Rubrivirga marina: one gene and its partner. The protein of the gene in region 1 interacts with the protein of each later gene in a pairwise test. Links are inferred from orthologs where the notes say so. Each region holds a gene or a part of one and is shown in the gene's direction. Other genes may lie near its edges. The genes, in order: ftsZ and rlmN.

The links.
Region 2: the proteins of ftsZ (region 1) and rlmN interact in binary tests that used the Escherichia coli proteins (3 or more experiments, as listed by UniProt). The link is inferred for Rubrivirga marina from one-to-one orthologs.

Annotation. Positions count from the first base shown.
Region 1 is NZ_MQWD01000001.1:776,280-792,773, forward strand. What follows is about bases 372-3,249. They hold ftsZ (cell division protein FtsZ), read left to right. Parts: upstream 372-1,109; coding sequence 1,110-2,390; downstream 2,391-3,249. Other genes in these bases: ftsA (cell division protein FtsA), read left to right, coding at 372-995; BSZ37_RS03065 (hypothetical protein), read left to right, coding at 2,633-3,249. Also shown: more of ftsA, read left to right, coding at 1-371; more of BSZ37_RS03065, read left to right, coding at 3,250-4,414; BSZ37_RS03070 (PQQ-dependent sugar dehydrogenase), read right to left, coding at 4,454-5,770; BSZ37_RS03075 (DciA family protein), read left to right, coding at 5,818-6,111; BSZ37_RS03080 (zf-TFIIB domain-containing protein), read left to right, coding at 6,215-6,790; BSZ37_RS03085 (TonB-dependent receptor), read right to left, coding at 6,839-9,136; BSZ37_RS03090 (hypothetical protein), read right to left, coding at 9,271-9,807; BSZ37_RS03095 (tetratricopeptide repeat protein), read right to left, coding at 9,808-11,160; BSZ37_RS03100 (DUF4331 family protein), read right to left, coding at 11,260-13,536; BSZ37_RS03105 (ATP-binding protein), read left to right, coding at 13,684-15,729; BSZ37_RS03110 (esterase/lipase family protein), read right to left, coding at 15,734-16,432; BSZ37_RS03115 (ATP-binding cassette domain-containing protein), read right to left, coding at 16,484-16,494. UniProt on the Escherichia coli protein: Essential cell division protein that forms a contractile ring structure (Z ring) at the future cell division site. The regulation of the ring assembly controls the timing and the location of cell division.
Region 2 is NZ_MQWD01000001.1:3,179,046-3,192,307, forward strand. What follows is about bases 7,260-10,179. They hold rlmN (dual-specificity RNA methyltransferase RlmN), read left to right. Parts: upstream 7,260-8,138; coding sequence 8,139-9,221; downstream 9,222-10,179. Other genes in these bases: BSZ37_RS13450 (YqaA family protein), read left to right, coding at 7,260-7,450; BSZ37_RS13455 (hypothetical protein), read right to left, coding at 7,451-8,026; BSZ37_RS13465 (wax ester/triacylglycerol synthase family O-acyltransferase), read left to right, coding at 9,331-10,179. Also shown: BSZ37_RS13410 (COX15/CtaA family protein), read left to right, coding at 1-598; BSZ37_RS13415 (NRDE family protein), read left to right, coding at 635-1,408; BSZ37_RS13420 (hypothetical protein), read right to left, coding at 1,386-1,820; glmM (phosphoglucosamine mutase), read right to left, coding at 1,817-3,181; cyoE (heme o synthase), read left to right, coding at 3,391-4,305; BSZ37_RS13435 (ABC transporter ATP-binding protein), read left to right, coding at 4,305-5,222; BSZ37_RS13440 (ABC transporter permease), read left to right, coding at 5,219-5,983; BSZ37_RS13445 (AI-2E family transporter), read left to right, coding at 6,018-7,016; more of BSZ37_RS13450, read left to right, coding at 7,013-7,259; more of BSZ37_RS13465, read left to right, coding at 10,180-10,701; BSZ37_RS13470 (phasin family protein), read right to left, coding at 10,745-11,431; BSZ37_RS13475 (hypothetical protein), read left to right, coding at 11,545-11,808; BSZ37_RS13480 (ATP-binding protein), read left to right, coding at 11,885-13,262.

The DNA of each region.
Region 1 (16,494 bases):
TCCGCCTCCTGGAGGACACGAAGCACGTCGCCATGCCGGCCGACCGCGAGATCCTCCACGTGCTCCCGCAGGAGTTCATCGTCGACGGGCAGGACGGCGTGGCCGACCCGATCGGGATGAGCGGCGTCCGGCTCGAGGCCAACGTCCACATCATCACCGGGCTGGTGTCGGCGGCGAAGAACGTCTACCGATGCATCGAGAAGGCCGGGTATGCGGTCGATGACATCGTCCTGGAGCCGCTCGCGAGCAGTCACGCCGTGCTCCACGACGACGAGAAGGAGGTCGGTGTGGTCCTCGTCGACATCGGTGGCGGGACGACCGACATCGCCATCTTCGAGGACAAGACGATCCGCCACACGGCCGTCGTCGCCGTCGCCGGCAACAAGGTGACCGACGACCTCCGCAAGGGGCTCGGCATCCTCCACGACCAGGCCGAGCGGCTCAAGCGCGAGTTCGGCGTGGCCCTGGTCGACATGGTCGAGGCCGACCAGGAGATCCAGATCCCCGGCATCGGCGGGCGCCCGGACAAGTCGATCGGGCAGTCGACGCTGGCCCAGATCATCCAGCCGCGGCTCGAGGAGATCCTCGAGTTCGTGGCCATCGAGATCAAGCGGTCGGGCTACGGTCGGCACCTCTCGGCGGGCGTCGTCCTCACGGGCGGCGGCGCGCTGATCCCGGGCACGGCCGCGCTCGCGGCCGAGATCCTCGGGCTGGAGGCCCGCGTCGGGCGCCCGCTCGGGCTCGCCGGCGGCCTCGTCGAGGAGGTCGACGACCCGAAGTACGCGACCGGCGTGGGCCTCGTGCTCCACGGGCTGCGGACGGGCGCCGGCCGGGGGGCCTCGCTCCTCGCGCCCGCGCCCCAGACGGACGACGCGACCGCGCCGGAGCCGGCCCGCGAGCCCGTCGAGGCCCTCGGCGACGGCTACGACTCGGACCCGGACGGGCTCGTGAACAAAATCGCGAGTCGCATGCGGAGCTGGTTCGACGAGCTCTAGGCCTCCCCCCACTTATCAACACCCCCGCGGCAGGGCTGCGGAGCCGGTACCTTACCGGTTGTCCTGCCGACGCCTCACAACCCTGGCAAGACACACCCTTTCGGAGGGACCCCAATGGACGATTTCAGCACCCGATTTGCATTCGACGACGACGCACAGGACACGGCCCTGATCCGTGTCGTGGGCGTGGGCGGCGGAGGCGGCAACGCCGTCAACAACATGCTCGCGAAGGGCATCCATGGCGTCGAGTTCGTCGCCATCAACACCGACGCCCAGGCGCTCCAGGCCAACCAGGCGCCGAGCAAGATCCAGGTGGGCCGCGAGCTCACCAAGGGGCTTGGCGCCGGCGCCCGGCCCACCGTCGGCGCCAGCGCCGCGCAGGAGAGCCAGCGCGAGATCGAGGCGGCCCTCGACGGGGCCGACATGGTCTTCGTGGCGGCTGGCATGGGCGGCGGGACCGGCACGGGCGCGGCGCCCGTCGTGGCCGCGCTCGCCAAGAAGATGGGCATCCTCACGGTGGCCGTCGTGACGAAGCCGTTCAACGCCGAGGGCCGCAAGCGCGGCAAGATGGCCGAGCAGGGCATCGAGCAGCTCCGCGAGGTCGTCGACACGCTCATCATCATCCCGAACGAGCGGCTCCTCGACGTCGCCGACGACAACACGACGGTCGTGGAGGCCTTCGAGATGGCCGACGACGTGCTCTACAACGCCACGCGCGGGATCTCGGAGCTCATCACGGTCCACGGCCTCATCAACCTCGACTTCGCCGACGTCCGGACGACGATGCTCGACGGCGGGACGGCGCTCATGTCGAGCGCCATCGCCTCGGGCGAGCGCCGGGCCGAGCGCGCGGCCAAGGAGGCCATCTCGAGCCCGCTCCTCGACGGCATCTCGATCGCGGGCGCGCGGAACGTGCTCGTCAACATCACGGCCGGCGTCGACCTCGGCATCCGCGAGGCGACCATGGCCACCTCGGTCATCCAGACCGAGGCGGGCGAGGAGGCCGAGGTCATCTTCGGCACGGTCATCGACGAGACGCTCGGCGACTCGCTCCGGGTGACGGTCATCGCCACCGGGTTCGATCAAACCGGCCGCCAGGACGAGGCGGAGGCGCCGGCTCAGCGGCCGCGCGTCGTGCTCGGGTCGAACGGCGGGGCCCCGCCTTACAAGGGCGAGGACAACCTCAAGACGCTCGACGTGCCGGCCTACGAGCGCCGCGCACCGCTCCACCCCGAGCGCGTCCGCGAGGACGAGGAGGTCGCGGACCGCGAGAAGGCCGAGGGGCGCCGCCCGTCGAACGTCCGCCCGCTCCCGAACGCCACCCCGCCACGCCGCGAGCGGATCAACAAGGACGACACGGACGTGCCGGCCTTCCTCCGCCGCATGATGGACTAGCGGATACCAGGGCCCGTCCGCCGACGTTTTTCCCACATCTCGGGTGTGACGGACCTGTGGCACTCGCCGTCCCTACCCTCGGGCTGGGACGCAACGATCCCCCCGGACAACTTCGCCAGGGTTGTCCTGAGGCCCCGCCGGATCTCCGCCCGGCGGGGCCTCTTCTGTCCGGGCGCCATCCTTGAGGGACGGGCGAACGCGGCGGCGCGGCGTGCGTACTCTCGGCCGGCCTCACCCTGCCCGTGTCCCGTCTAACCGCCCTCGCCGCCCTCCTGCTGGCGGCCTCTCTCTCCGCTCAGACGCCGCCCGCCCGCCCCGCCCCGTCGGCGGACTCGGCGGCGGTCGACTCGACGGCGCCGTCCGCGCCCGCCTCGGCGAGCCCGCGGGCCCGGCTCGACTCGGCCGCGCTCGCGCCGCGGGGGCCGTTTCCGCCCCTCGACCCGAGCCTCGCGGGCGTCGTCTGGAACGCCCCCGCCGACGCCGAGGCGGCCGTGGCCGACCTCGTGGCGATGCGTCGCGCGGGCGTCCGAGCGGTCCGTACCGAGTTGATCGAGGAGACGGCCGTGCTCGACGCCGCCAGCCGGCTCGGCATCGCGCTTTGGCAGGACCTCCCGATCGAGGGCCTCCCGGCCCTGTTCCTCCGCGCGCGGACCGACGAGGCGGCCCAACTCCTCGCCGAGGCGCTCGACCGCTCCCGGCCGTACTCGGCCGCCCGCCACTTCGGCCTCGCCCAGTCGAGCGACACGAGCGACCCACGCGCGCGGCCGTATTTCGAGGCGCTGACCGAACTCGCCCACGACCGCGGCGCCGAGGGCACCCAGACCTACTACGTCAGCCGCTTCCCCGTCGACGACCGGTCGGCGCGGACGGTCGACCTCGTGCTCCTCGATGCCCGCGACGGCGACCCGGTGGCGCTCCTTCGTCGCTGGCGTACCGAGCACGACACGCCGGTGGGCCTGGCGTCGATGGGCACGGGCGTCCGGCCCGGCCAGCCCGGCGGCTGGCGGACGCTCGGGACAGAGGCCGCCCAGGCGCGGACCCTCGAGAACGCCTTCACCGACCTCCTCGGACTGAGCGAGCCCCCGGCCGCCGCCTTCGTCTACCGCTGGCGCGACACGGACGCCGACCGCGTGGAGCGCGATCAGCGCGCCGAGGTCACGGGCACCCGCTTCGGTCTGCTCGGGCCCGGCGACGAGCCACGGCCGGCGCTCGATGTCGCGAGCGGGTTCTGGACCGGCCGCCAGCGCGTGTTCGCCTTCGACGCGGGTTCCGAGGCCCGGCAAGAGCGACGCGCGTCGCCGCTCCTGCTTATCGGCTGGGGGCTCGTGCTCGGCCTCGGCGTGTTTTATGCCGGGGCGCCGCGGCTCGGGTCGCTCGCGCCGCGCTACTTCGGCCGGCGCGACCTGTACCGCGAGGCCGTCCAGCGCGGGTTCGACCTGTCGGCGTTCGAGACGTCGGGCCTCGCGCTCGCCCTCACGCTGGCGGCCGGCGTCGTCGGGACGTCGGTGCTGCGGGCGCTGGCGCGGACCGACGCGCTCGTGGCGGCCACCTCGTCATGGACGCTCGATGGTCAGGCCCGGCTCACGAGCCTCCTCGGCCAGCCGCTCCTGCTCGTCGGCGTGCTGGCGCTGGCGTACGCCGCGTGGCTCCTGCTCAACCTCATCTGGCTCAACGTCATCACCGGGCGACGTCGGTTGCGGCCCGCGCAGGCGCTCTCGCTCGCGGTCTGGTGCCGCTGGGGCTGGTTCCCGCTGATGATCCTCTCGCTCCTCCTCGGCAGCATCGACCCGCAACTCGCGACGGTCCTCGCCCCGACGGTCCTCGGCGTCGGGCTGCTGATCGAGGTCGTGGCCGGCTACAAGATGATGTGGGACCTCCAGGCCGTGACGCACGCGCCGCCCGCGCGGGCCATCCTCCTTGGATTCGGCCTCCCGTTCCTGCTAGCGGTCGCCGGCCTCGTCGCGCTCGGGATCACCTCCCGCGACGAGATCGGCTTCCTCTGGCACCTCGCGACGCGCGCCTGACCCCGCCCGCCTCGGCGCCGAGGCGGACGGAGTGGTGAGCTACCCGGTGTAGCTCACGCGGTAGATCCGCCCGTTGATCTCCTCCGTCACGAGGAGCGACCCGTCGGGGAGCACCAGCAGGCCTACGGGGCGCCCGAACGTGGTCGGGCCCGAGGGATCGATGAGGAAGCCGGTCAGGAAGTCCTCGTAGTGGCCGACGGGCCGACCGTCCTCGAACGGCACGAAGACGACCTTGTAGCCGGTCCCCGGGTCCCGATTCCACGAGCCGCGCATGGCGACGAACGCCCCACCCCGGTAGCGCTGGGGGAAGGTCTGGCCGTCGTAGAACTGGAGGCCGAGCGCGGCCGAGTGGGCCTGGAACAGGACGTCCGGCATCGCGGTCCGCGCCGCGAGGTCGGGCGCCTCGCTCCGGTCGCCCTCCATTCGCCGCGGGTCGAGGTTGTCCGGCTCGAAGTACGTGTAGGGCCAGCCGTAGAAGCGCGGCTCGCCCGAGGCATCGGAGCCGATGGCCGTGAGGTAGTCCGGGACGAGGTCGTCGCCCAGCCCGTCGCGCTCGTTGACGGTCGTGTACGGGACGCCCGTCATGGGGTGGAAGTCGAGGCCGACGGGGTTGCGGAGGCCGAACGAGACCGTCTCTCGGCCTGAGCCGTCGGGCGCCATCCGGAACACCGACGCGCGCGGCAGCTCCTCGACGTCCACGTTCGACTCGGAGCCGACCGTCACGTAGAGGCTGTCGCCGTCCGGGCTGGCGACGACGTTCCGCGTCCAGTGCTGGTTGTACCCACGGCCGGGCAGGTCCGTGACGACGGCCCCCTCGCCCTCGACCCTCCCCCCACTCGAATAGGCGTAGCGCCGCACGTCCGACGTGTTGCCGACGTAGAGATCGCCGTCGACGAACGCGAGACCCATCGGGAGGTCGAGGCCGTTGGCGTCGGTGGCGATCGTCTCGACCGACTCAGCGACCCCGTCGCCGTCCGCGTCGCGGAGGCGCTTGATCCGGTTCTCGCGGCTCTCGACGAGGAGCACGTTGTTTTCTGGGTCGAGCGCGAGCCAGCGCGGGCTGTCGAGATCCTCCGCCCAGACCTGGACGGCGAAGCCAGCTGGCACGTTCAGGACCGCGTCGTCCGGCACGTCGATCACGTCGGCCCCGTTGCGTACCGACTCGGTCGCGTACGGCTCGGGAAGGTCGCCGGCCTCGATCTCGATGGGCGTCGGGGTGAGGGGCGCCGTGCGGACGGCGCCGGGCAGCGTCGTGTCGGCCGCGGCGGTGCCCGAGGCGGCCGGAGGCGCAGACGGCACCGATGGGCCAGACGAAGAGCACGCCGCGAGGAGGACAGAGAGCAGGAGGAGTCGCATCGGGGTGGGAGGGGGACCTAGCTTGTCAACGTCGCTCCGCCGCCCCAGTGCCCTCCTCGAACCAGCCTCAATCCCTCGGGTCCGTCCTCTCCGAGCTCGTCGACCGCTACGGCTACCGCGAGCGGTTCGACGCGGCGCGGGCCGTGGAGGCGTGGCCGGAGGTCGTGGGCGAGGCCATCGCGAACGTGACGGAGCAGGTCTGGATGCGGCACGGGACGCTCCACGTCAAGGTCCGGTCGTCGGCGTGGCGGCACCAACTCCAGTTCCAGCGCCAGCAGTGGCGCGAGCGGATGAACCAGCACCTCGGCCGCGAGGTCGTCGACGAGGTCGTGTTCCGGTAGGTCGGCCGCCTCCGCCTCGGCGCCGAGGCGGACGGACTCGGGGAGCGTCCGGCGGTGCCACGAAGCCCCGCGGGTAGCTTCCGGCCTCACCCACCCGATTCCCGTGACCTGCCCCCTCTGCGACGCCGAGCTCGACCGGTCGACCCTCCTCGAGGCCGAGGCCGGCGGCCGGTCCCTCCGCGGCTTCCGCTGCCCCCGCGACCACGGCACGTTCCTCCCGGCCGACCTCTACTTCGCGTGGCGTGAGCACTACGAGCCCGCCGACCCGCCAGCCGAGGCCGTCCCCTCGTCCGACGAAGTCGGCGACGTGAAGCGGGCGAAGCTGTGCCCGCAAGACCAGCACATCATGAGCCGCTACCGCGTCCGTCCCGAGGGCGGGTTCTGGCTCGACCGCTGCGCCACGTGCGGGGGCGTCTGGTTCGACGGCGAGGAGTGGGACGCGACCGTCGAGGCCGGCCTCCTCAACCGGCTCCCGGCCCTCCTCACGGACGCGTGGCAGCGCCAGGCCGATCGCGAGGTCGCGCACGACGGCTACGAGGACCGGCTCCGCGACCGTCTCGGCGAGGACCTCGACCGGGTCGACGGCTTCCGCGCGTGGGCGTGGCAGCACCCCCAGCGGCACCTCATCTTCTCGCGCCTCCGCGAGCGCCCAGACGAGCCCCAGGAGACGGCCGATTAGCCGCCCCGCCCGCCTCGGCGCCGTGACCGAGGCGGGCGGAGTCGGGGCCTAAAAGCGCAGCGCCGCCGAGAGCCGCGCGCTCCGCGGGAGGACCGGGTGGAAGTGGACGTCCTCGACGCCCGCCGCCGGCTCGCCCGGCAGGCGCGACGTGTAGAGGTAGCTCACGTCGGCCGCGTCCGAGTCGAGCAGGTTGAGCACGTCGAGCGCGACGGCGACCGGCCCGAGCGTCGTGCCCACGCGGGCGTTGACGAGCGTGGACGCCTCGGCCTGGAAGGCGCCGTCGGCCGTGAGCGGGCGCGGGCCGAGGTGGCGGACCTGGAGGCTGGCGATCCACCCGTCGGGCCGGCCGGCGTAGACGCCCCCCGTGACCACGCGTCCGATCGAGTTCTCGATCCGATCGCCGTCGGACTCGCCCGCGGTGTAGCGCGAGCGCGTCAGCGCCACGTCGAGGGCCAGTTGGAGCCAGTCGGTGGCGCGGTAGAAGTTGGTCCACTCGACGCCGACGTGACGGCTGGCGTCGCTCGGCTCCGTCCCGCCCGCGTCGCCAACGAACACGAGCTCCGACTCGAGTTCGAGCGCCCACAGCGCGACGGTCGACTGGAGCCCGTCGACGGCCGCCGTCCGCGCCCCGACCTCGGCGCCGCGCGTCCGCACGAGCGGGTCCACGGGGTCGACGGCCTCGCCCGTCGCGGGGTCGACCGCGATGACCGTCCCGCGCGCGTCGTTGCTGTGGAAGCCGAGGCCGGCGTTGAGGTACACCTCCGTCTCGGCCCATGGGCCCAGCGCCAAGCCCACCTTCGGACTGGCGATAAAGGCTGTCTCCCCGCCCGAGTTGACCTCGCGGTCGCTCGTCACGTCGAACGCGTAGACGTCGCCGCGGAGGCCAAGCGTCGTCCGGAGCCACTCCGTCCAGCGCGTCTCGTTCGAGACGTAGGCGCCGCCGCGCGTCTGCGCGACCTCGTCGTCGCGGACGGTCCCGACCCGCTCCCGCGCTGACGTCCGGAAGAGGCCGACGCCGAAGATCTGGTCGTGCCGAAGGTCGGCCCCAACCGTCGTCTCGCTCGCCCGGCCGATTCCGCCCATGCGCCACGAATGCGCGACGTCAGCACCCGCATACGCACGGCGGTCGGCCTGCTCGAACTGGTCGCCTTGGTCGGGGTCGTCGAGGAAGTAGGTGAAGTTGGAGAACAGGTTGAGGTGGTAGGCCGCGGCGTAGGCTGTCGCCCGCGTCCGCTGGCCGGCGTCGGTCGACCGGCGCCACGTGCCGGCGAGCGTGTAGCGGCCCGTCGTCCCGCCATTCGTCGCGTCGAGCGTGCCGAACCGCGTGACGAGGCCGGGCACGGCGCGGCGGGCGATCTGGTCGGTCGCCGTCCAGTCGTTGTGGTAGCCCATCGCGGTGACCTCGAGGCCATTGCGCGTGCTCCCGGTCGAGTACTTCAGCACGCCGCTCGCCAGCGTCCCATTCTCGGGCTGGACCCACGGGCCGTCGGTGTACTGACCACGGAGCGCGACCAGCAGGTCGCCTCTGCCGAGGCGCCATGAGTCGGCCACGAGCGCCGCCACGAAGTCGTCCGACCCCGCCTCGGCCTCGGCGAGGCCGGCGTCGAGGCGACGGACGAGGCGGATCTCGGCACGGCCAGCCGTGGCGAAGTCGCCGGCCGCCGCGTTCTGCGGGCCCTTCTCGAAAGCGACCGTCTCCACCAGCTCGGGAATCAGGAAGTTGAGGTCGAGGTAGCCCTGGCCGTGCGCGTGCGTCGGCAGGTTCATCGGGACGCCGTCGACGGAGGCCGCGAAGTCGGTCCCGTGGTCCAGGTTGAAGCCGCGGAGGAAGAACTGGTTGGCCTTCCCCGACCCGCTGTGCTGCGTGACGATGGCGCCGGGCACCGTCTCCAAGACCTCACCCACGCGGAGCAGCGGACGGACGGCGATCTGCGCCTGCCCCACGAGCCCGGACGACGCGGCATTCGCCACGCCGACGAGATTCGTCAACCGGCCCTCCACGACGACCTCGCCCAGGTCGGCATCCGTCGACACGAGCACGAGCACGACCCTCGTCGTCTCGCCCGCGCGGACGGTTAGGGTCTCGTCGGCGTCGCTGTAGCCGACGGACGAGGCGCGGAGGGTGACGGTGCCCACTGGCACGTCGAGGTCGAAGCGGCCGTCGGCGTCGGTGACGGCGCCGCGGTCGGAGCCGACGAGGGCGACGTTGACGTCGGCGAGCGGCCGGGCGGTGCCGGCCTCGGTGACGGTGCCAACGAGGCGGCCGGTGGACTGGGCGGAGGCGGCACCCGCGAGGAGTGCGAGCAGGGCGGTGAGCCGCGCGAGGCGGCGGAGAAGCGAAGGCATCGGTCGAGAGGGGTCAGTAGAGAGACAGGCACCGTGCGTCGTGCGCACGGCGGGGGCCGCCGCGCCCACGCGCGGCGGCTCGGGCCAGGGGCGGCCCGGAGGTCCAGACGTGCCGCCAGAGCTGGCGGACGCGCTCAGCCGCGCCGGATCGGCGGCGGCGTCTCTACCGAAGGATCGACCGAGGCGGGTGGAGCCATCCGCTCCCCACCGAGGGGGACCGCGGCGACTGCGGGCGCCGGGACGCCGGGCGTCGCCGGCAGCCGGTGCTTGTCGAGCGAGACCGTCACCACGACGTGCTGCTCCGTCGGCGCCGTGTCGTGGCGGTGGACCGCGCCCTCGTGCTCGTGGAGGCCCCGCGCCTCGGGCGGCGTCGCGAGCACGTGGATCGTCTCCCGCACCGGATCGGACGCGTGCCGATGCTTGTGGTCGTCGTGCGCGTGCGCCTTCGGGCGGAGCGTCCGGAGCACATCGCGGTCGCCTTCCTGGTCGCCCACGAGGTGGGGCGCGGCGGGCGCCGTCGGCGCGTGTTCGAGGGCGAGGTGCGGGAGCAGCTTGAGCCCTTCGCCCGACGCCGTCGTCCCGAGTGCGAGGACGTAGCCCGCCACGACGAGCGCGACCAGCGCGCCCCGGAGGGCGCGCTCGGTCCGACTCGCCGAGGCGCGGCGGCGCATCTAGCGGGTGGCGCTCGTGGCGCGGATCGGGGTGCCCGTGCCGAGCGACGCCATGAGCGTCTGCGCCTCGGTCGCCGCGCTCGGGCTCTCGACGTAGAGGTTGCCGTCGAGCGCGAGCTGGAGGTGGCGGGCCGCCTCGGCGGCCTGGCCGGCGCCCTCGTAGATCCGCGCGGCGCGGTAGTGGACCATCGCGTCGCCCGTGTCGAGCCGCATCGCGCGCTCGATGTAGGGGATGGCCTCCGCCGAGCGGCCGACGTGGTGAAGCGCCCAGGCGTAGGTCTCGTTCGCGTGGAGGTGGCCCGGCCGGCGGGCCTGCTGTTCCTTCGCCATCTGGAGCGAGCGCTCCAAATCCTCCCCACGGTCGATCAGGAAGTCGGCCTCCTCCATGTCGACGATCTCGCCGAAGCCGCGCGCCTCGAGCAGCGCCTCGTGGACGCGCTCGGCCGCGGCCTCCGCCTTCGCCTCGTCGCCTACGGCGAGGTAGGCCTCGACGAGGAGCTCGTCGATGACCCCGAGCGGCTCGAGCGCCCGGGCCTCCTCGAGCTGGCGGACGGCCTCGTCGGCGTCGCCCTTCACGAGGGCGACGTGGCCAAGGCCCGCCAGCGCGGGCACGAAGTCCGGCTTCTCTTCGAGGATGCCGCTGTAGAGGAACGCCGCCGTGTCGGCCTTGGCGTCGCCGAGGTAGAGGCCCGCGAGGTGGTACAGCGCCCAGGCCCGCTCGGGGCGGCCCGATGGCGCCGCGTCGGCGGCGTAGCGCATGGCCTGGATCGCGCCCTCGGTGTCCCCGTGGAGCTCGCGGAGGTAGCTCGCGCGTGAATACGCCGGGAGACCCGGCTTCAGCGCTTGGAGCCGGTCCGAGACGCGGACGGCCTCGTCGTACTCACCCAGCTCCACGAGCGCGTCGACGAGCGTGCCGTGGACGTAGGCGTGGTGCGGGTACTCCTCGAGGAGCTCGCGCGAGAGGTCGCGCGCCTCCTCGAACATGTGGAGCGTGTTGAACAGCGACGCCTGGAGCGTCCGCGCGTAGTAGTGGTCGGGCGCCATCTCGATGGCCTCGGCGAGGAGCTCCTCCGCCTCGGGGATGGTCTCGGCCTGCGTCCCGCGCTCTTCGCCAAGCTGGAGGAGCGCGTGGGCGAGGCGGACGCGCGGCTCGACGGCGTCGGGCTCGCGGCGGAGGAGCGCGCGGTAGTAGTCGACGGCCTCTTCGGCGTTGGCGAACCGGTCGCCGGGGGCGACCTGGGCGTGGTCCTGGGGGAGCGGCGCGGGCTCGCGGTCGAGCCACAGGTAGCCGACGACGCCGATGGCGGCCAGCACGAGTCCGACGGCCAGGAGACGGGCGGTGCGAGGAGTCATGGGAAGAAGGGAATCCGAGAGAAAGGAAAAGAGGAGGCGGAGCGTGTTCGGCCCCGCCCCCCCGGACCCGCCAGGCGGGTCGGTCGAGGCGTGCGCCCGTTAGCGGACGACCGTCGCCCGCTTCGTCGCGACGAGCTCCCCGTCCACCATCAGGCGGTAGAGGTAGGTGCCCGTGGCGAGGCCGGAGGCGTCCCAGTCGACGTCGTGCGCGCCCGGCTGGTAGCGCCGGTCGGTGAGCGTCTGGACGCGGCGGCCCTGGACGTCATAGACGTCCACGCGAACCGTCGCCGTGCGCGGGAGCTGGAACCGGACCGTCGAGTTGCCGGCGGTCGGGTTCGGGAAGCTCTGGTCGAGGATCATCCCCGACGGCGCGCCGACGCCCATGCCGCCCGACGTGGCGAACCGAGCGCGCGGGGCGCCCGTCGTCTGGTCCCGCACGTAGTCGTACCCGCGGTGCGGGTTGGCGAGGTACGGGAAGTCGCTCCGGAGGGCAACGTCGTTGCGGGTCGGGCCGGCCACGAAGTCGAGCTCGGAGAGCGTCTGCGGCGTGACGAGCGCGCCCATGTAATCGCTCCCGGTGTAGTCGTCCTCGAGGACGCCCACGGCCGTGAGCACGAGGCCGCCGACGGCCTGCAGCGCGATGCCGGTCACGTCATCCTCGAGGCGGCGCCCGTTCGGGAAGCCGTCCATGTGCGGGATGAACTCCAGGTCCGTGTTGGCGAAGTCCGGCACGGTCAGGCCGATGGCCGCCGCGCGGATGAGCCCGAGGCGGGCCCAGTCGGTGAACTCGCTCGAGGAGCGGTCCGTCGTCGGGGTCGCCATGTTGAGGCGGAGCATGTCGCCGCCCCAGAGCCCGCCGTCGGGCGTCTGCGTGATCGGGAGGAAGTTGTGGATGAACGGCTTGCCCTCGGTGAGGGGGTTGCCGCCCGTCTTCCCGGTCAGGAGCTGGTACGGCGCCAGGTTCGGGACGCCGAAGTAGAAGATCGGGAAGATGTCCACGAGCCGCGGCTGGTTGTCGCCGGCGAGCGCGGTCACGCTGTTCGCCCCGAGCGGGCGGAGCGGGGCGACGCTGTCGTCGAACGCCGACCCGGCCACGAACTCCAACGGCACGTCGCCGGCCACGATGGCCTCGACGATGTCGTAGACGCCGTCGGAGTCGTTCATCTCGCCGAAGTTGGTGTTGAAGTTGAACCCTTCGTTCCCATCGCCGTCGAGGTCACCGAACACGCCCGCGAGCGCGTTCATCTGGATCGACAGGTCGTCGGAGAGGCCGGGGACCGCGCCGCCGAAGGCGCCGTTGCCCATGTAGAGGCCGAGCTCCGGGTTGGCGAAGTACTGGATGAACTCCTGCTCGTCCTCGTCATAGGGCGAGGTGTAGTTCCAGTAGTCCTTCATCCCGATCGGGATGATGGCCTCGTTCGTCAGCGGCATGCCGAGGCGGGAGACCTGGACGTACCGGCCCGAGACCTGCGGCTCCGGGTTCTGCGGGTCGCTCGAGAGGCTCGTGAACTGCGGCCGCGAGGCCGAGGCCCACACGCCGATCACGAAGTTCGGGTCGAGGATCGAGTCCGCGTCGTCGGCCGACATCCCGTCCTTCTGGAGCATCTCGATCGGGATCGAGAGCACGAGGGCGTGGGTGTTGTAGCCGGCGACGGCGTCCCGGGCGAGGGCCGGGTTCGTCATCTCGCCGGGCGTCCCGTCGGTGCCGAACTGCTGGCGGATGCCGCCGAGGTCGAACACGCCGCCGAGGTCGACGAAGAACGGGTCGTCGCGCGGGCCGGCGAACACGGTCTCACCGGTCGTAGCCGTCACGACGGCCTGCTGCGTGAGGTCCTCGTACGTCGTGTTGAGCCCGGCGCCGGACTCGATCGAGCGCGGGCCGATGTTGGCCGGCGGCGTGTAGCCGTCGGTCACGATCGTCTGGAACGAGGCGCCGCCGTCGGTGCTCTTCTCGAGCGTGTAGCTCGTGTTCAGGTTCTCCGCGCCGAGGCGGATGTTGAAGAACGTCGAGGGGTCCTCGTTGGCCCGGTCGAACGTGAACCGGTAGGTCACGTCGTCCGTGGCCGAGCCGAGCATGCCGGCCGACGTCTGGTTCTTGACGTGGATCTCGTAGCGGACGTTCTCGCCGAAGTGGTTGTAGTTCGGGCCGCCCTCGGGGTGCGAGAGCGGGATGTAGTCGGCGACGATGATGACGTTGCCGTCGTCGTTGGGGTCACGGAAGGCGTAGACGTCCGTGTTGTCGGCGAGCGGGTCGTCGGCGATGAGCGGGGCCTCGCGGTGGCTCGACGCGTCGGAAGGGGGCGGGGCCAGGAGGCCGGCGGTCAGGATGAGACCGGCCGCGGCCGCGCCCATCAAGAGGGTTCGCAATGGGGTCATGAGAGGGAGGGGAGGGAAAGGAGTCAATAAGGAAGCTCTGGATGGTGCTCACTCACGAGTCCGGCGTATGCTCATTCACTGCTCACCTTCGTAGGAGAGACCCCCACTTCCGCGTCAGGAAAGCCAATTCGCCCCCTCCCGCCCCCGTTGCGCGCCTCCTCCCCCCCCTCCACGGCCACCCTCGGCGACCGCCTCCAGGCGGCCCGCCACCGCCGGTTCGTCGGGCGTGAGCGGGAGCTGTCGCGGTTCGCGGACGCCCTCGACGCGGAGGCGCTCCCCTTCCACCTCGCGCTCGTTCACGGGCCGGGCGGCATCGGCAAGACGGCGCTCCTCGACGAAGTCGCCCGCCTCGGCATCGAGGCGGGCGTGGCCGTCGCCCGGCTCGACGGGCGCGACCTCGACCCGACGCCGGTCGCCTTCGCGGAAGCCGCCGACGCCGCGCTCTCGGCCGACGCCGATCGGCGCATCCTCCTCGTCGACACATACGAGCAAATCGAGCCGCTCGACGGGTGGCTCCGGCGAACGTTCGTGCCGGGCCTCCGGGCTTCGGACCTCGTCGTGCTGGCGGGCCGCAACCGGCCGTCGGCCGACTGGCGGACGGCGTGGCCCGGCGAGGCCGTGGAGATCGAGCTCCGCGCCCTCGCCCCCGATGAGGCCGCGACGTACCTCTCGGACCGGGGCATCCCAGAGGAGGCCCACGCCCGCGTGCAGGCCTTCACGCACGGCCACCCTCTGGCTCTCGCCCTCGTGACGGAGCGCCTCCGTCAGTCGGGCGGCGGCCCGTTCGATCCCGGCACGGAGCCGGGCCTTCTCAGCGACCTGCTCGAGCGGTTCGTGTCGTCGGTCCCGTCGCCGGCCCACCGCGCGGCACTTGAAGGGGCGTCGGTCGTCCGCTCCGTCACGGTCCCGCTCCTGGGGGCCCTCCTCCCCAATGACGCCGAGGCCGACGCGCTCTTCGCGTGGCTCCGTGGCCTCGCGTTCGTGGAAACCGACGCGCGCGGCGCCCGCCTCCACGATGTCGTCCGGGAGACGATCGAGGCGGACCTCCGCTGGCGCGACCAGGACCGGTACGCCACCGTCCACGCCCGTGCGCGCCGCCACTTCGTCGACCGGCTCCGCTCCGCTCCGACCGAAGCCGACCGCCACCAGGCCTTCGCAGACTACCTCCACCTCTACCGCCACAACGCGGTGGTCGAGCCCCTCCTCGCCAGCCTCCAGACCGCATGGGCCGACGCCCACCTCGCGGGGTCCGGTCCGCTCCGCGACGGCGACGCCGCGGCCATCCGCGCGCTCGTCACGGACCACCACGGCGAGGACGAGGCGGAGGCCGTCGCCGGCTGGCTCGAGAGGCGCCCCGAGGCGGCCGAGGTGTTTTACGCTGAGGGCGGCGGCGTGGCCGGCTTCCTCCTCACGCTCTCGCTCGACGCGCTCGCCGACGACGAGCGGGCCGCCGACTCCGTCGTCGCGGCCGTGTGGGACGCCGTCGGCACCCGCCTCCGAGAGGGCGAACGGGGCCTCCTCTTCCGGTCGTGGCTCGACGCCGAAGCCGGGCAGGGCATCTCGGCCGTCCAGAGCCTCGTCTTCGTCCGGACCGTCGAGCGCTACCTCTCCACGCCGAGCCTGGCCACCTCGGTCCTCCTTACGGCCGCGCCCGCGCTCTGGACCCCCGTGTTCGAGATCGTCGGCCTGAAGCGGCTGCCGGCCGCCGAGGTCGACGGCGGCCCCCTGGCGGCGTTCAGCAAGGACTGGCGGGCCACGCCGCCCGACGCCTGGCTCGACTCGATCGCGGCGTGGTCACCCTCCGGCGTGTCCCCCCCGCGCCCGGACGACTCGGTCGTGGTGCTGGGCCGCGAGGCGTTCACGGAGGCCGTCCGGGACGCGCTGAGAGGCTACGCCCGGCCGCACCTGCTCTCCGACAGCCCCCTCCTCGAGGCCCGCCTCGTCCGCGAGCAGGACGGGGACCCCGTCGAGGCGCTCCGCACGCTCCTCTCGGAGGCGGCCGACGAGCTCAACCAGGGGATCCGGGACCGGCCCTACTTCCGAGCGCTCGACACGACCTACTTCCGGCCGGCCCCGACACAGGCCCTCGCGGCCGAACGGCTCGGCGTCCCGTTCAGCACCTACCGCCGCCACCTCGGGCGCGGCGTCGACCACGTCGTCGACGCGCTCTGGGACATCGAGACGGGCGGCTGAGGGATCAGCCGAGAACGTCGGCGCAGGCCGTGTCGGAGTCGCCGGGCAGCGGCTCGCCGGCGAGGAACGTCCGCACCATCCCGATCACGCGGGGCCGCATCATCACGAACGTGTGGCCCGACGAGACGACGGCGTGGGCCGCGCCCTCCAAACACGTCTCTTCGACAGCCACCTTCCCGTCCCGGCTGGCGGCGATGACGGCCACCTCCACGCCCGGAGGCGCCCCGAGGTCGACGGCGGTGCCGCCCGTTGTCCGCAGCTCGGTGATGGGCGGGAAGGTCCAGCGGACGAGCCCTGCCCACCGATCCGCCTCGTGGGAGCCCTGGTTGGGCGGTGCCAGCAGGACGGCCCGGCCGGCCGCCTCGGGCGGGTCGTGGACGAGGAGCCAGCGGATCACGACGGTCCCCAGGCTGTGCCCGACAAAGTGGACACGCGGCGCGGGCTGCTCGACGAGCGCCGCCTTGACCTCCGCCCCGACGCCGGCCGCGATCTCCGCCACGCTCGGTGCCCCGCTGTCGTAGCCGACGTTGAGCACGCGGTACCCGGCCCGCCGCAGGCCGATGCCCATCGGCACCATCGACAGCGGCGTCCGCCCCATCCCATGGACGAGGACCACGAGGTCGCGCGGGTCCTCCGTCGGGCGCGTGGTCCCGCACGCACTGAGGGTGGCGACGGCGATCAGGAGCGAGACGAGGCGGACCATGCGGGGACCCTACGGGGCGACTCGGCGGACGGTCTGGTACGATCGCACCACTCAGCCCAGAA
Region 2 (13,262 bases), 2.4 Mb from region 1 along the record:
GGCCGGTCTCGTCCTGTTCGAGTACGTCGCCTACAACCCATCGATCGGCCGGGCGGTGTGGATGGCGGCACACCTCACGAACACCTTCTTCCTCCTCGGCGCGCTCACGCTCACCGCGTGGTGGTCGGAAGGCGCCGACACGCCCCGCCTCGGAATGCGCGCCGAGGCGGGCTGGGTCGGAGCCGCGCTGCTAGCCGTACTCGTGCTCGGGGCTGGCGGGGCGATCACGGCGCTCGGCGACACCCTCGTGCTCGGCGGTGGCCTCGACCCCGAGACCGACCCGATCGTCGCAGCCATCCTCGGCGCGCGCGTGTTCCACCCGACGATGGCGTTCGTCGCCCTCGCGATCCTCGGCGCTGCCGTGTTCGCGACGCGGACCGGCGCCCGACCCACGACCCTGGGCATGACGATCCTCGGCGTGTTCCTCGGCCAGATGGCCCTGGGCGCCCTCAACGTGGCGCTGATGGCGCCGATCTGGCTCCAGATCGTCCACCTGCTGATCACCGACCTGATCTGGATCGCCATGATCGTTTGGGCCTCCGAGACGCTGGCGGCCCCCGCTTTGGAGCCGGTCGAGTCGGCTGCCGTCGCCGCCTGACCGCTCCCCCGATCTGCCCCCGAACGCCCTCCTCCTGTGTGCCTCGTCGCCTTCGCCCTCGACGTCCATCCCCAGCACCGGCTGGTGCTCATCGGGAATCGTGACGAGGCGTTCGCGCGGCCCGCCGCTCCGCTCGCATGGTGGAACGACGCTCCCGGCGTCCTCGCCGGCCGGGACCTCGAGGCCGGCGGCACGTGGCTCGGCGTGACGGATACGGGCCGGTGGGGCGTGTTGACGAACGTCCGCGACCCGCATCATCCGCGGCCGAGCACGCGGTCGCGCGGCGCCCTCGTCGCCGACTTCCTCCGCCTCGACGGCACTGCCCGCAGCTACGCCGAGGCGGTGCACGCGGAGCGCGACACGTACGACGGCTTCAACCTCGTCGTCGGCGATCCCGACTCGGTCCACGTGGTCTCGACGCGGCACGACGAAATGTTGGAGCTGGAACGGGGGGTCTACGGGATCTCGAACGACCGGCTCGACACGCCGTGGCCGAAGGTCGTCCGAGCCCGTCAGCGGCTCCGCGACGCGCTCCGGTCCGACCCGGTCGATCCGGCTGACCTGCTGCCGATCCTCGACGACCGCGAACCCGCCCCGGACGACGCCCTGCCGGACACCGGGGTCGGGCTCGAGTGGGAGCGCCGCCTCTCCCCCGTCCGCATTGTCGCCGACGGGTACGGGACGCGCGTCTCGACGGCGCTCGCGCTCGACCGCGACGGCGGCGGGCGCGTGGTCGAGCGGACGTGGCTTCCCGACGGCTCAGCCGGCACGACCACCGAGGCGGAGGTCACGCCACCGGCAGCGACCTGAACACGACGGCGGCGAACGCCAGACCGGCGGCGGTCCCGATGAGAACGGCCCGCGCCGTGACCTCCGAGATCGAGTCGAGCCACCGGCTCTCGGTGTCATCCGGCGCCGCGATCCAGCCGGTCCGGCGGTCCCACTCGGCCTCGTCGGCCTGCTGCCAGACGAGCCACAGTGCGAGGGCCGCGTAGAGGAGCAGGAGCCAGAGCGTCGGCTCGGCGTCGATCCACCCTGCGACGGCGAGGAAGAGGGCGACGGCGCCGACCGACGCGGCGGCCTGCATCGCGACCGTCAGCGCCACCCACAGCGGGACGCTCACCGCCCACGCCGGGACGAATCCGAACGCGAGGTGCTGCACGACGCGGGCGGCCCACGTCGAGAGCAGGAAGAGCGGGACCGCGATGAGGCCCAGAATCATCCGTCGAGGAGCTCGGCCTTGAAGCGCTCCGCGAGGGCGTCGGCGGCCTCGGGGGTGCCCGCCTCGGTGTAGACGCGGAGGATCGGCTCGGTGTTGGACTTGCGGACGTGCGCCCAGCCCTCGTCGAGGTCCACCTTGACCCCGTCGACGGTGGACACGCGGCCCTCGTACCTCCCCGCGAGCGCGTCGAGGAGCGCGTCGGCGTCGAGGTCGTCGGTGAGCGGCAGCTTGTGCTTGGCGATGGCGTAGGTGGGGTACCCGGCGCGGAGGTCGCTGAGCGACTGGCCCGTCTCAGCGAGGTGCTGGAGCACGAGCGCCACGCCCACGAGCGCGTCGCGGCCGTAGTGGAGGTCCGGCAGGATCACCCCCCCGTTTCCCTCCCCGCCGATGACTGCCCCCGCCTCCTGCATCGCCCGGACGACGTGGATCTCACCCACGGCCGACCGCACCACCTCTTGCCCGTGCTTGCTCGCGATGTCCTCGATGGCTCGCGACGACGACAGGTTCGTTCCGACGGGCCCGGCCTTCTTGCCGAGCAGGAAGTCGGCGGCGACGACCTGCGTGAGCTCCTCCCCGAAGAACCGGCCGCCGTCCTCGACGAACGCCAGCCGGTCGGCGTCCGGGTCCACGACCACGCCGAGGTCGGCGCCGGTCTCGGCCACACGGCTCGTGATGCCGTCGAGGTGGGCCGGAAGCGGCTCCGGGTTGTGGGCGAAGCGGCCCGTCACGTCGCCGTTGAGGACCTCGACGTCGTCCACGCCGAGCGCCTCCAGCATCGCCGGGATGGCGAACGCGCCGACCGAGTTGATCCCGTCGACCACCACCTTGAAGCCGCGCTGGCGGATCGCATCGGGGTCGACGTACGGCAGCTCGAGGATCTTCTGGACGTGGTACGGGAGGAGATCGTCGGTTTCGTAGTCGCCGAGGTCTTCGTAGCCGACCGTGTGGGCGGAGACGTCCTCGTCGGCGAGCGCCAGCACCTCGGCGCCCTCGTCGGGACCGAGGAACTCGCCGTTCCGGTCGAGGAGCTTGAGCGCGTTCCACTCGGCCGGGTTGTGCGAGGCGGAGAGGATGACGGCGCCGTCGGCCTCGTGCTTGAGCACGCCCATCGCCACGCTCGGCGTCGTCGCCAGCCCGGCGTCGACGACGTCGCAGCCGGCGGCCTGGAGCGTGGCCGTCACGAGGCGGGCGCAGACGTCGCCCGTCACCCGCCCGTCGCGCCCCACCACGACGAGGGGGCGCGCCTCGGTCTGCCGGCGGAGCCAGGCGCCGAAAGCGGAGGCGTAGCGGACGAGCGCGGCCGGGTCGAGGCCGTCGCCGAAGACGCCGCGGATGCCAGAGACGGAAGCGATGAGGGGCATGGAGATCGGGGGGCGGTCGGGTTGGAGGTCGAGGGTGACAGCCGGGGCGGCCCGGTGCGTCGGTGTCGGGAACGAGCGAAACCCTCATCCGGTCCGGGACGCGGCTCTATCCTGGAGATGCGTTCAGATCGCGCGGCGTCCTGCCCGTTTTTTGACGGAACGGTGCGGCCGTCGCGCGTTGATTCTCCGCACCCGCCCCCCACGATCGCATGAGGCCCCGTCCCTCGTCCGCCGTGGCCGTCGCCGTCGAGGCTCCGACCGCGTTCACCCTGCTCTCGGACTACAAGGAGCTCCTGAAGCCCGGGATCACGGCGTTCGTGGTCGTCATGGCCGCCGCCGGCTACCTCCTCGGCGCGACCGGTCCGATCGACTGGGTCGTCCTCCTCGGGCTGATGGCGGGCACGGCGCTGACCGGTGGCGGGGCGGCCGCGCTCAACCACGTCGCCGAGCGCCAGTTCGACGCCCGGATGGCCCGGACGGCCACGCGGCCGCTCCCGTCCGGACGCATGGGCTCGGTCCACGCGACAGTCTACGCGGCCCTCTGCGTCGTCGTCGGGGCCATCGTTCTGGCGGCCACCACCAATGTGCTGACGACGGGCCTCGCGCTCGCGACGGTCGCCCTCTACGTCGGCGTGTACACCCCGCTGAAGCGGCGGACGGTCCACAACACCCTGGTCGGCGCAATCCCCGGCGCGATCCCGGCGCTGGGCGGCGCCGCCGCGGCGACGGGCGCGCTCGACGCGACCGGCTGGGCCCTCTTCGCGATCCTCTACCTCTGGCAGCTCCCGCATTTCTACGCGCTCGCCTGGCTGCTTCGGGAGGACTACCGGCGCGGGGGCTTTCGCATGCTGCCGAGCGCGGCCGACGGCGAGCGCACGCTGGCCACGCTCGTGCTCGGCGCCACCCTCGCGCTCCTCGTGGCCGGTGTGCTCCCCGCGGCCGTCGGGCAGGCCGGGATGCTGTTCCTCGTCGGGATGATGGGCGTCGGGACGGCCTTCGCGATCCCGGCCTTCTCGTTCTTCTCGGAGCCCACCGACGACCGCGCGCGGCGGCTGCTCCTCGCCTCGATCGCCTACGTGCCGGCCTTCTTCGTGCTGGTCGTCGCCGACTTCCTCCTCCGCTAGTGGCCGCGCCCGTCGCCGCCCTCGACGCGCGCGACCTGGCCCACCGCTTCGGCGACGTCCAGGCACTCGACGGCGTCGACCTGGTGGTCAGACCGACGGAACGAGTCGCCCTCCTGGGCCCCAACGGGAGCGGCAAGACGACGCTCCTCCGCATCGCCTCCACCCGCCTCGCGCCCGAGGCGGGCCGGGTCGCGGTCGCCGGGCACGACGTGGTCGCCGCGCCCGACGCCGTCCGCCAGCGCGTCGGCGTCGTGTTCCAGAGCCCCGCCCTCGACGACGCCATCACCGCGCGCGAGGCGCTCCGCTTCCAGGCCGCGCTCGTGCGGATCCCTCGCTCGGAGATCGCCGCCCGCGTCGGCGCCGCCCTCGACGACGCCGGACTGGCGGATCGGGCCGACAGCCGCGTCGGGACGCTCTCGGGCGGCCTCGCCCGACGCCTCGACCTCGCCCGCGGGCTAATGCACCGCCCCGCCCTCGCACTCCTCGACGAGCCGACGACCGGGCTCGACCCGCTCGCTCGTGACGCGTTCTGGTCCGTCCTCGATCGCCGCCGGGCCGACGGCGCTCAGCTGATCGCAACGCACCTCATGGACGAGGCCGCGCGGTGCGACCGCGTCGTGATCCTCGACGGCGGCCGCGTCGTCGCCGACGGGACGCCCGACGCGCTCACCGCTGCCCTCGGCCCCGACGCGCTCTGGCTCGACGCTGACGACGCCGAATCCCTCGCCGCCGCGCTTCGGACCGACGCGCTTCACGCCCGCGTGGTCGGGGACCGCGTGCTCGTCCGGAGCGATCGGGCCCGGGATCTCGTGGCCTCGCTGTACGAGCGCCCCGACGTCCGCGGCGTCTCGATCCAGCCCCCGACGCTGGCCGATGTGTTCGCGACGCGCGTCGGGCGCGCACCCGAGCCGACATGACCGCGGCCGTCCTCGCCCTGTGGTCCCGCGAGATCCGCGTGTTCGTGCGCGACCGCGCCCGCGTCGTCGGCGTGCTCGCCCAGCCCGTCCTGTTCTGGGTCGTCTTCGGGTTCGGCTTCGCCGACAGCGTCTCCGTCCCCGGTTCCGACGCCGGCTACCTCCAGTACCTCCTGCCCGGGATGGTCGCGCTGACCGTCCTGTTCACCGCCATCTACTCGACGCTCTCCGTCGTCGAAGACCGCCAGTCGGGGGTGCTCCAGGCCGTGCTCGTGGCGCCGCAGCCGCGGTCCGCGCTCGTCTTGGGCATCGTGCTCGGCGGCGTGACGCTCGCCGTCGGGCAGGCTGCACTCATCGGCGCGTTCGCCCCGCTCGTCGGCTTCCGCCCCGGCCTCGGCGGCGCCGCGGTGGCCCTCGTCGCAGGCGTGCTGCTGGCCGTCACGTTCTGCGCGTTCGGGTTCGTGATGGCGTGGCGGCTCAAGAGCGGGCGGGCGTACCACGCCGTGATGAACGTCGTCCTGATCCCGGTGTGGCTGCTGTCCGGCGCGTTCTTCCCCGAGGCCGGCGCGTCCGAGGCCGTCGCGTTCGCCATGCGCCTGAATCCTGCGACCTACGGCGTCGGCCTTCTTCGATACGGGCTGGGTGGGCTGCCGGCGTCCATCCCCGGGACGTCGCTGTCGTTCGGGACCTGCCTGATCGTGAGTGTCGCCGTGGCCGCGCTCGCGTTCGCCTGGGCCGCCGGGACCGCGCGGCGGACGCCGTAGCCAAACCGTGCCGGACGTCGGGCGTTGGGCAGGCATGGCCTCCCCCTCCCGCCACCGCCTGCTGGCCGTTCTCGCGACGGTCGCCGTGATCTGGTTCGTCCGCGCCGCGGCGGTCGTGCTGATGCCCCTCGCGTTCGCGCTCTTCCTCGTCGTTCTGTTCGACCCGCTCCGGGAGTGGTTGTGCGAGCGGATGCCCGACCGGGTGGCCGTCGGCGTCGCCTTCCTCGTCGCGGCCGGGGTGCTCGGGGTCTTTGGGTGGGCGCTGTCGGAAACGTTGTCGTATGCAATAACGGGCCTTGAGGCTTACGGCCCCCAGTTCGAGTCCCTCCGCCAGCGCGCCGAGGCCCTCCCGGGACGGCTCCCCGACGAGTCCGACCTCCAGGGGCCGCTCCGCCGCGCCCTCTCGAGCGTGTGGTCGGTCGCCGGGGCCATCGTCCTCGTCTACGCCCTGTTCGCCCTCGCGCTCGCCGAGGTCCCCCACTGGGGGCGGAAGCTTCGCGACCGGTTCGACGACCCGGTCTCCACGGCGGCTGTTGACACGACCAAGCGGGTGGCCCGGCAGGTCCAGCGGTTCGTCGTCGTCCAGACGGCCACGAGCGTGGCGACCGGCGTCCTGACCGGCCTGTTCTGCTGGGCCATGGGCCTCGACCTCGCGCTCCTGTGGGGCCTCCTCGCTGGCATCCTCAACTTTATCCCGACGATCGGGAGCATCGTGTCGGTCGTCCCCCCCGTCGTCTTCGCGATCCTCCAGTTCGGCGTGGGCTGGCAGGCGCCCGTGGTCCTCGTCGGGATCGGGCTGATCCAGATCGTCCTCGGCGCCTACGTCGACCCGAAGCTACAGGGACGCTACCTCGAGCTCTCGGCGTTCGTCGTGCTCGTGTCGATCACGTTCTGGGGCTGGGCCTGGGGGATTGCTGGCGCGTTCATCGCGGTCCCTCTGACGGCCGCCATCGTCGTGGCGCTCGGCGAGTTCGAGGAGACCGAGTGGGTCGCCCGGCTCCTCACGCGCGACGCGCCGCCGGCCGAGCGGTGAGCCCGGAGTTCGTCGAGTGGGTGCAGGCCTACGGCGCGTGGGGTCTGTGTGCGGCGGCGTTCGTCGGGGCGACGCTCGTCCCCGTCTCGTCCGAGGCCGCCTTCGTCGCCGCCGTCGCGGCCGGGCTGGCCCCCGCGACCGCCCTCGGGTGGGCCAGCCTCGGCAACACGGCGGGCTGCCTCGCCAACTACGCGCTCGGCCGCTGGGCCCGCGAGGGCGTCGGCGACCGGCTGGCGGGGTCGAGAAGCGGCCGGGCGGCGCTCCGGTGGACCGACCGCTACGGCACCCCGGCCCTCCTCCTGTCGTGGCTGCCCGTCATCGGCGACCCGCTGACGCTGGCGGCCGGCGTCGGGCGCGTGCCGCTGGCGTGGTTCCTCCCGCTCGTCGCGGGCCTCCGCGTGGCGCGGTACGCCGCGCTCCTGTGGCTCGTCTAGCTACAGGCAGAACGACTCGCGCGGTGCCACCCCCGCCTGCGCCGTGTTGATCCACGATGCCGGCCGCTCGGCGTCGTGTTCGATCAGCCGGACCCACAGCTCCGTCACGGGCTGGCGAATCACCTCGACCTCGGGTCCCCCGTAGAAGCCGGGGACGAAGCCCGCGTAGATGGCCGTCCCGAAGGCGAAGTAGACCGACTCCTCGGGCCCGGCGGCCAAGACCGTCAACTCGTCGCCGCGCGACAGGCGGATGGCCTCCGACCGACCGGTCCCGAGCTGCGCACCCTGAAACCGGACGTCCTGCCGTGCGCGGACGAGCCCCGGCTCGAGGACGGCCGTGAGCGACTCGGAGTAGTCGTTGGCGTCGATCCGCCGCTCGGCGTCGATCGTCCGAAGCCGCGTGCTCACCGTTGTGGGCGCGCTGTAGGCGTGGACGGCCGAACGCGTCGACCACTGCGCGTAGCAGCCCTCAGCCCCCGCGCCGCCGGGCAGGAACGTCACGGGGAGCGGGCTGGCCGCCTGCGCGAGCGTGACGACGGGGACTACGAGGAGGGCGAGGGAGACGATTCGGCGCATGACGACGGGGGATCTGACAAAAGGTAGACGGATTCACCGTTCTGACGCGGCGCCTTCACCCCGCGTCCCGGCGCCCGTGCGCGCTCGGCCCGCGAGCGCCGTTTCTTTGGGCATGGAGACCACGCGCCCCGACCTCCGCTCGCTCGACGAGCCCGCCCTCGAAGCCCTCGCCGTCGCGATGGGCGAGCCGCGCTTCCGCGGGCGCCAGCTGTTCAAGTGGGTCCACGAGAAGGGCGCGACCTCGTTCGAGGCGATGACCGACCTCCCGGCCGCCTTCCGCGAGCGGCTCGCCGAGGCGGCCCACCTCGGGACGCTCGCCGAGGTCCGCCGCCAGCAGGCCACCGACCGGACCATCAAGAGCCTGTTCCGGCTGCCCTCTGGGCGCCACGTCGAGGCTGTCCTCATCCCCGACTTCGACGACGAGCACCAGGCGAAGCGGCTGACGGTCTGCGTGTCGTCGCAGGTCGGCTGCGCGATGGCGTGCTCGTTCTGCGCGACGGGCCTGATGGGGTTTCAGGAGAACCTCACGGCCGGCCAGATCGCCGAGCAGGTCCACGCCATGGACCGGATCGCGAAGGACACGTTCGGGAAGGGCGTGACGAACGTGGTCTACATGGGGATGGGCGAGCCGATGCAGAACTACCGCGCCGTCGCCGACAGCCTCGACCTCCTGTGCGACGGCCTCGGCCTCTCGCCCAAGCGGATCACCGTCTCGACCGTCGGCCTCGCCCGCCGCATCCGCCAGTTCGCCGACGACCAGGCCGAGGGGACGGTCCGACCGGCCGGCCTCGCCATCTCGCTCCACGCGCCGACCGACGCCCAGCGGAGCGCGATCATGCCGGTCAACCGGTCGGAGAAGACGGACCTCAAGGCGCTCGGGCAGGCCGTCCGCCACTACTACGCCGTGACGGGCCGGCCCGTGACCTACGAGTACTGCCTGTTCGCGGGCGTCAACGACACACCGGCGGACGCCGACAACCTCGCGCGGATCGCGAGTTGGGCGCCGTGCAAGGTCAACCTGATCATGTACAACCCCGTCGAGGGCACCGACTTCCGGTCGTCGGACGAGGCGACGCTCGACGCGTTCATCGCCGAGCTCGTAAAGCGGCGCGTCCGCGTGACGGTCCGCCGGAGCCGGGGACAGGACATCGACGCGGCGTGTGGCCAGCTGGCGGTCGCCGAGGGCGAGGCCTAGCTCCGTCCGCCTCGCGCGTCGCGTCACCGAGGCGGGGCAGCCCGGTGGGACGGAACCGCTTCCGTCGCTCGCGGCCTCCGCGTATCCTGCGGCGCTCCCCGCTCGCGCCATGGCCCCCCGCCCCTTCCCCGTCTCGCCGCCGGACTCGGCGTGGCTCCGCATGGAGCAGCCGACGAACCCGATGACCATCACCGGCGTCGTCGGCTTCGGGGCCGAGCTTTCGCTCGACAAGCTCCGCCGGTTCGTGGAGGAGCGGCTGTCGCGGTTCGACCGGTTCCGAATGCGGATCGAGGGCGTCGGGGCGGCCCGGCCGCGGTGGGTACCCGACGAGCGGTTCAGTCTCGACCACCACGTCTACGAGACGGAGGTGCCCGCACCGGGCGGCAAGGAGGGGCTTCAGGCTCTCGTGAGCGACCTGATGAGCCAGCCGCTCTCGTTCGCCCACTCGCCCTGGACGTTCCACCTCGTCCACGGCGTCGACCACGGCGACGGGACGTCGGGCAGCGCCCTCGTCGTCCGCGTCCACCACGTCATCGGGGACGGGCTCGCGCTGATGCACGTGCTCGTCCACGCCGTCGACGAGTACTTCGACGCGGACGTGCCGACGGGGCGCGCGCGCCGACCCAGGCGGCCGGTGTCGGAGCGCGCGCTCTCGACCCTGAAGAACGCCGGCGCGGAGGCGCTCGACCTGATCACGAAGCCGCGGCACCTCGGCGGACGGCTCAAGGCCGCGGGTGGCGGGGCCGCCAGCCTCGCCCACCTCCTGGCCATGCCCGCGGACAGCGACACGGTCCTCAAGCGAGGGACGTCGCCCGTGAAGCAGGCGGCGTGGACCGGCCCGATCCCGCTCGAGACCATCCGGGCGGTCGGCCGGTCTCTCGACGCGAAGGTCAACGACGTGCTCATGTCGTCGGCCGCGGGCGCGCTCCGGCGGTACCTCGAAGCGCGGGGGGAGCCCGTCGACGGCGTGACGGTCCGGACGGCGACGCCGTTCAACGTCCGGCCGCTCGAGAAGGCCCACGAGCTCGGCAACTCGTTCGGCCTCGTGTTCGTCGCGCTCCCGGTCGGCGAACCGACGGCCGAGGGCCGGCTGCGCCTGACGAAGGAGCGGATGGACACCGTGAAGGACACGTACGAGCCGGCGGTCGTCTACGGCATCCTCCAGTCCATCGGCCGGGCGCCGATGTGGGCCCACCGGTTCGTGGTCCGGCTCTTCCAGCAGAAGGCGAGCGGCGTCCTGACGAACGTGCCCGGCCCCACGGAGACGCTCCACATCGAGGGCGCGCCCATCACCACGCTGATGTTCTGGGTGCCCCAGGCCGGCGACCTCGGTCTCGGCATCAGCATCCTCAGCCTCGACGGAGTCGTCCGCGTCGGCATCGCGGCAGACGCGGCGATCGTGGACGACCCCGCGGAGCTGGCGCACGCGTTCGAGGACGAGTTCGCGGCGCTGGCGGAGGCGTTTGGCGCGGCAGGGTGAGGCGGCCCACCTCGGCGGCGAGGCGGACGCACCCGGAGCGACGCTACGCTTGGTCGTACGCCGTCTCGTCCGACACCTCGCCGTCGGCCTTGTAGACGATGAGGCGGCTCGGCGCGTGAGCGCGGGCCGTCTGACGGGCGTCGACCAGCGCCTCCTTCTTGGTCGGGTGGACTGCCGAGGCGCGCTCGGCGCCGACGCGCTGGACGGCCCAGCCCCGGTCGTGCTTCGTGACCTGGTACACCGTCGGGGCCTCGGGGACGAGGCCGCCCGCCCCAGCCGCCTCGGCGACCGGCTCGGCGGCCTCCGCCAGCAGCGACGCCACACGGGCCTGGAGCGCGTCGACCTGCGAGCGGAGGGCGAGGACCTCGTCACGGCCCGGCACGCCGAGCCTCCCGAGAGCGGCCTCGACCAACCCCTCGACCGTGTCCGCGACGGTGCCGACGGCGCCGCTGGCGACCCCCTTGGCCGTCGACGTCAGCGAGGAGGCCGCGTGCTCCACCTGCCCGACGGCCGACCTCGCAGCGCCCGTCCCCTTCTCGACGACCGTCGACCCGAGCGAGACGAGGGCGTCGAACGACTCGCCGCCCGTCTTCCGAGCCTGCGCCAGCGCGCCGACGCCGGCGGCCCACACGTCCTCGACCGGCTGCGGCAGGTCGCCCGTGCGGAGCGTCTTCGGGATGGCGGGCGTGGCCTTCTTCTTCGAGCCCTTGGTCTTCTTCGACTTGGCCATGGCGGACGGGGGTTGGGAGCGCCTGCTACCGCGCGTGCCCCCCGCTTCGTTCCCCGTGCCGGAAACGTGCCGCTGCCCTCCCGAGTACGAGCCCGGCCCCTCTCTCCCGTCCGATGGCTCGTTCCACCTCCAGCACCCGGTCCCTCCTCGAAGTCGTCCTCGGCTTCCTCGGCGCGCTCCTGATCGTCCCCCTCCTGTTCAAGACGGTCAGCGGGTTGCTGCGCGGGATCTTCCGCCTCGGCACGACGAGGCGGCTCGTCGGTGACCTCGTGATCGCGGGGATCACGGCGCTCCTGACCCGCGAGGACGTGCTCGACACCCTGTTCGGCCAGAAGGGGAAGAAGGGCGACGGCTTGCTCAAGCCGCCGGTCGATTAGGTCCGCCTCGGCGCCGAGGCGGGAGGAGCGGGTCGGCGGTCACCGCTAGCTTCCAGGCGGTCCCCCCTCCCGCCCCATGTCCAAGCGTGCCCGCGTCGGCGTCCTCACCCACGGCTCCCTGGCCGGCGGCGTCGAGATGAAGCTCTCGCCGGCCCGGTCGGTCGAGAGCGTGACGGCCGGGACGTTCGTCGTGATTGAAGGCGAGGCGTACGACTTCTTCTCGCTCATCACCGACCTGAAGATCGACGCGGCCAACGAGGGCATCCTGCTCCGTCCGCCCGGCGAGGACGAGGACCTGCTCCGGCGCGTGCTCCAGGGCTCTGGGACGTACGCGACCGTCTCGCTCCGGCCTCAGCTGATGGTCCAAAAGGGGCTCGACGACAACGCCCCGCTCCCCGTCAAGACGATCCCGGCCCACTTCTCCGCCGTCGGTGAGGCGACCGACGACGACGTGGCCCGCGTGTTCGGGTCCGAGGCCTCCGACGGCGGCGACCGGTTCCTCCACGTCGGCTCGCCGCTGGGGATGGACTCGCCCGTGTGCCTCGACCTCGCGCGGTTCGTGGAACGCTCGAACGCAGTCTTCGGAAAGACCGGGACGGGCAAGAGCTTCCTGACGCGCCTCCTCTTGGCGGGGACGATCGCGACGGGCCGCGCGGCGTCGCTCGTGTTCGACATGCACGGCGAGTACGGGTACGCCGTCCGCCAGGAGTCGGGCGAAGGCGAAGGCGCCTTTGTGAAGGGACTCAAGGACCTCTTCCCCACGCGCGTCCAGCTGTTCACACTCGACCCGCAAGCCCTCCGCCGTCGCAGCCAGTCGGCTGACGTCGAGCTCCACCTCTACGCCGACCAGGTCGAGCCCGAGGACGTGCTCCCGCTCCGTGAGACTCTCAACCTCAACGCGACGGCGACCGAGAGCACGTACGGCCTCAAGAAGCAGTACGGCAAGAACTGGCTCGCCCGCCTCCTCCAGGCCGAGCCCTCTGAGGTCGAGCGGATGGCCGAGGAGACCGGCGCCCACCCCGGCGCGCTCTCCGCCCTCAAGCGGAAGCTCGACCGGCTCGACGGCCTCCCGTTCTTCCACACCGAGTCGTCCGGGGGCAAGCGCGACGCGATCGACGAGCTGTTCGAGTCCCTCGACCGCGGCCGGTCGGTCGTGCTCCAGTTCGGGCGCTACAAGTCGTTGCTCGTCTACCTCCTCGTGGCCAACGTCATCACGCGGCGGCTCCGCGACCGCTACGAGCGGAAGATGGAGGACTACGAGGCGACGAAGTCCGAGGCCGACAAGCCGCAGCAGCTTCTCATCACGATCGAAGAGGCCCACAACTTCCTCGGCCCCGAGACCGCCCGCGAGACGCCGTTCGGGAAGATCGCCCGCGAGATGCGGAAGTTCTTCGTGTCGCTCCTGATCGTCGACCAGCGGCCGAGCGGGATCGACGAGGAGGTGCTCTCCCAGA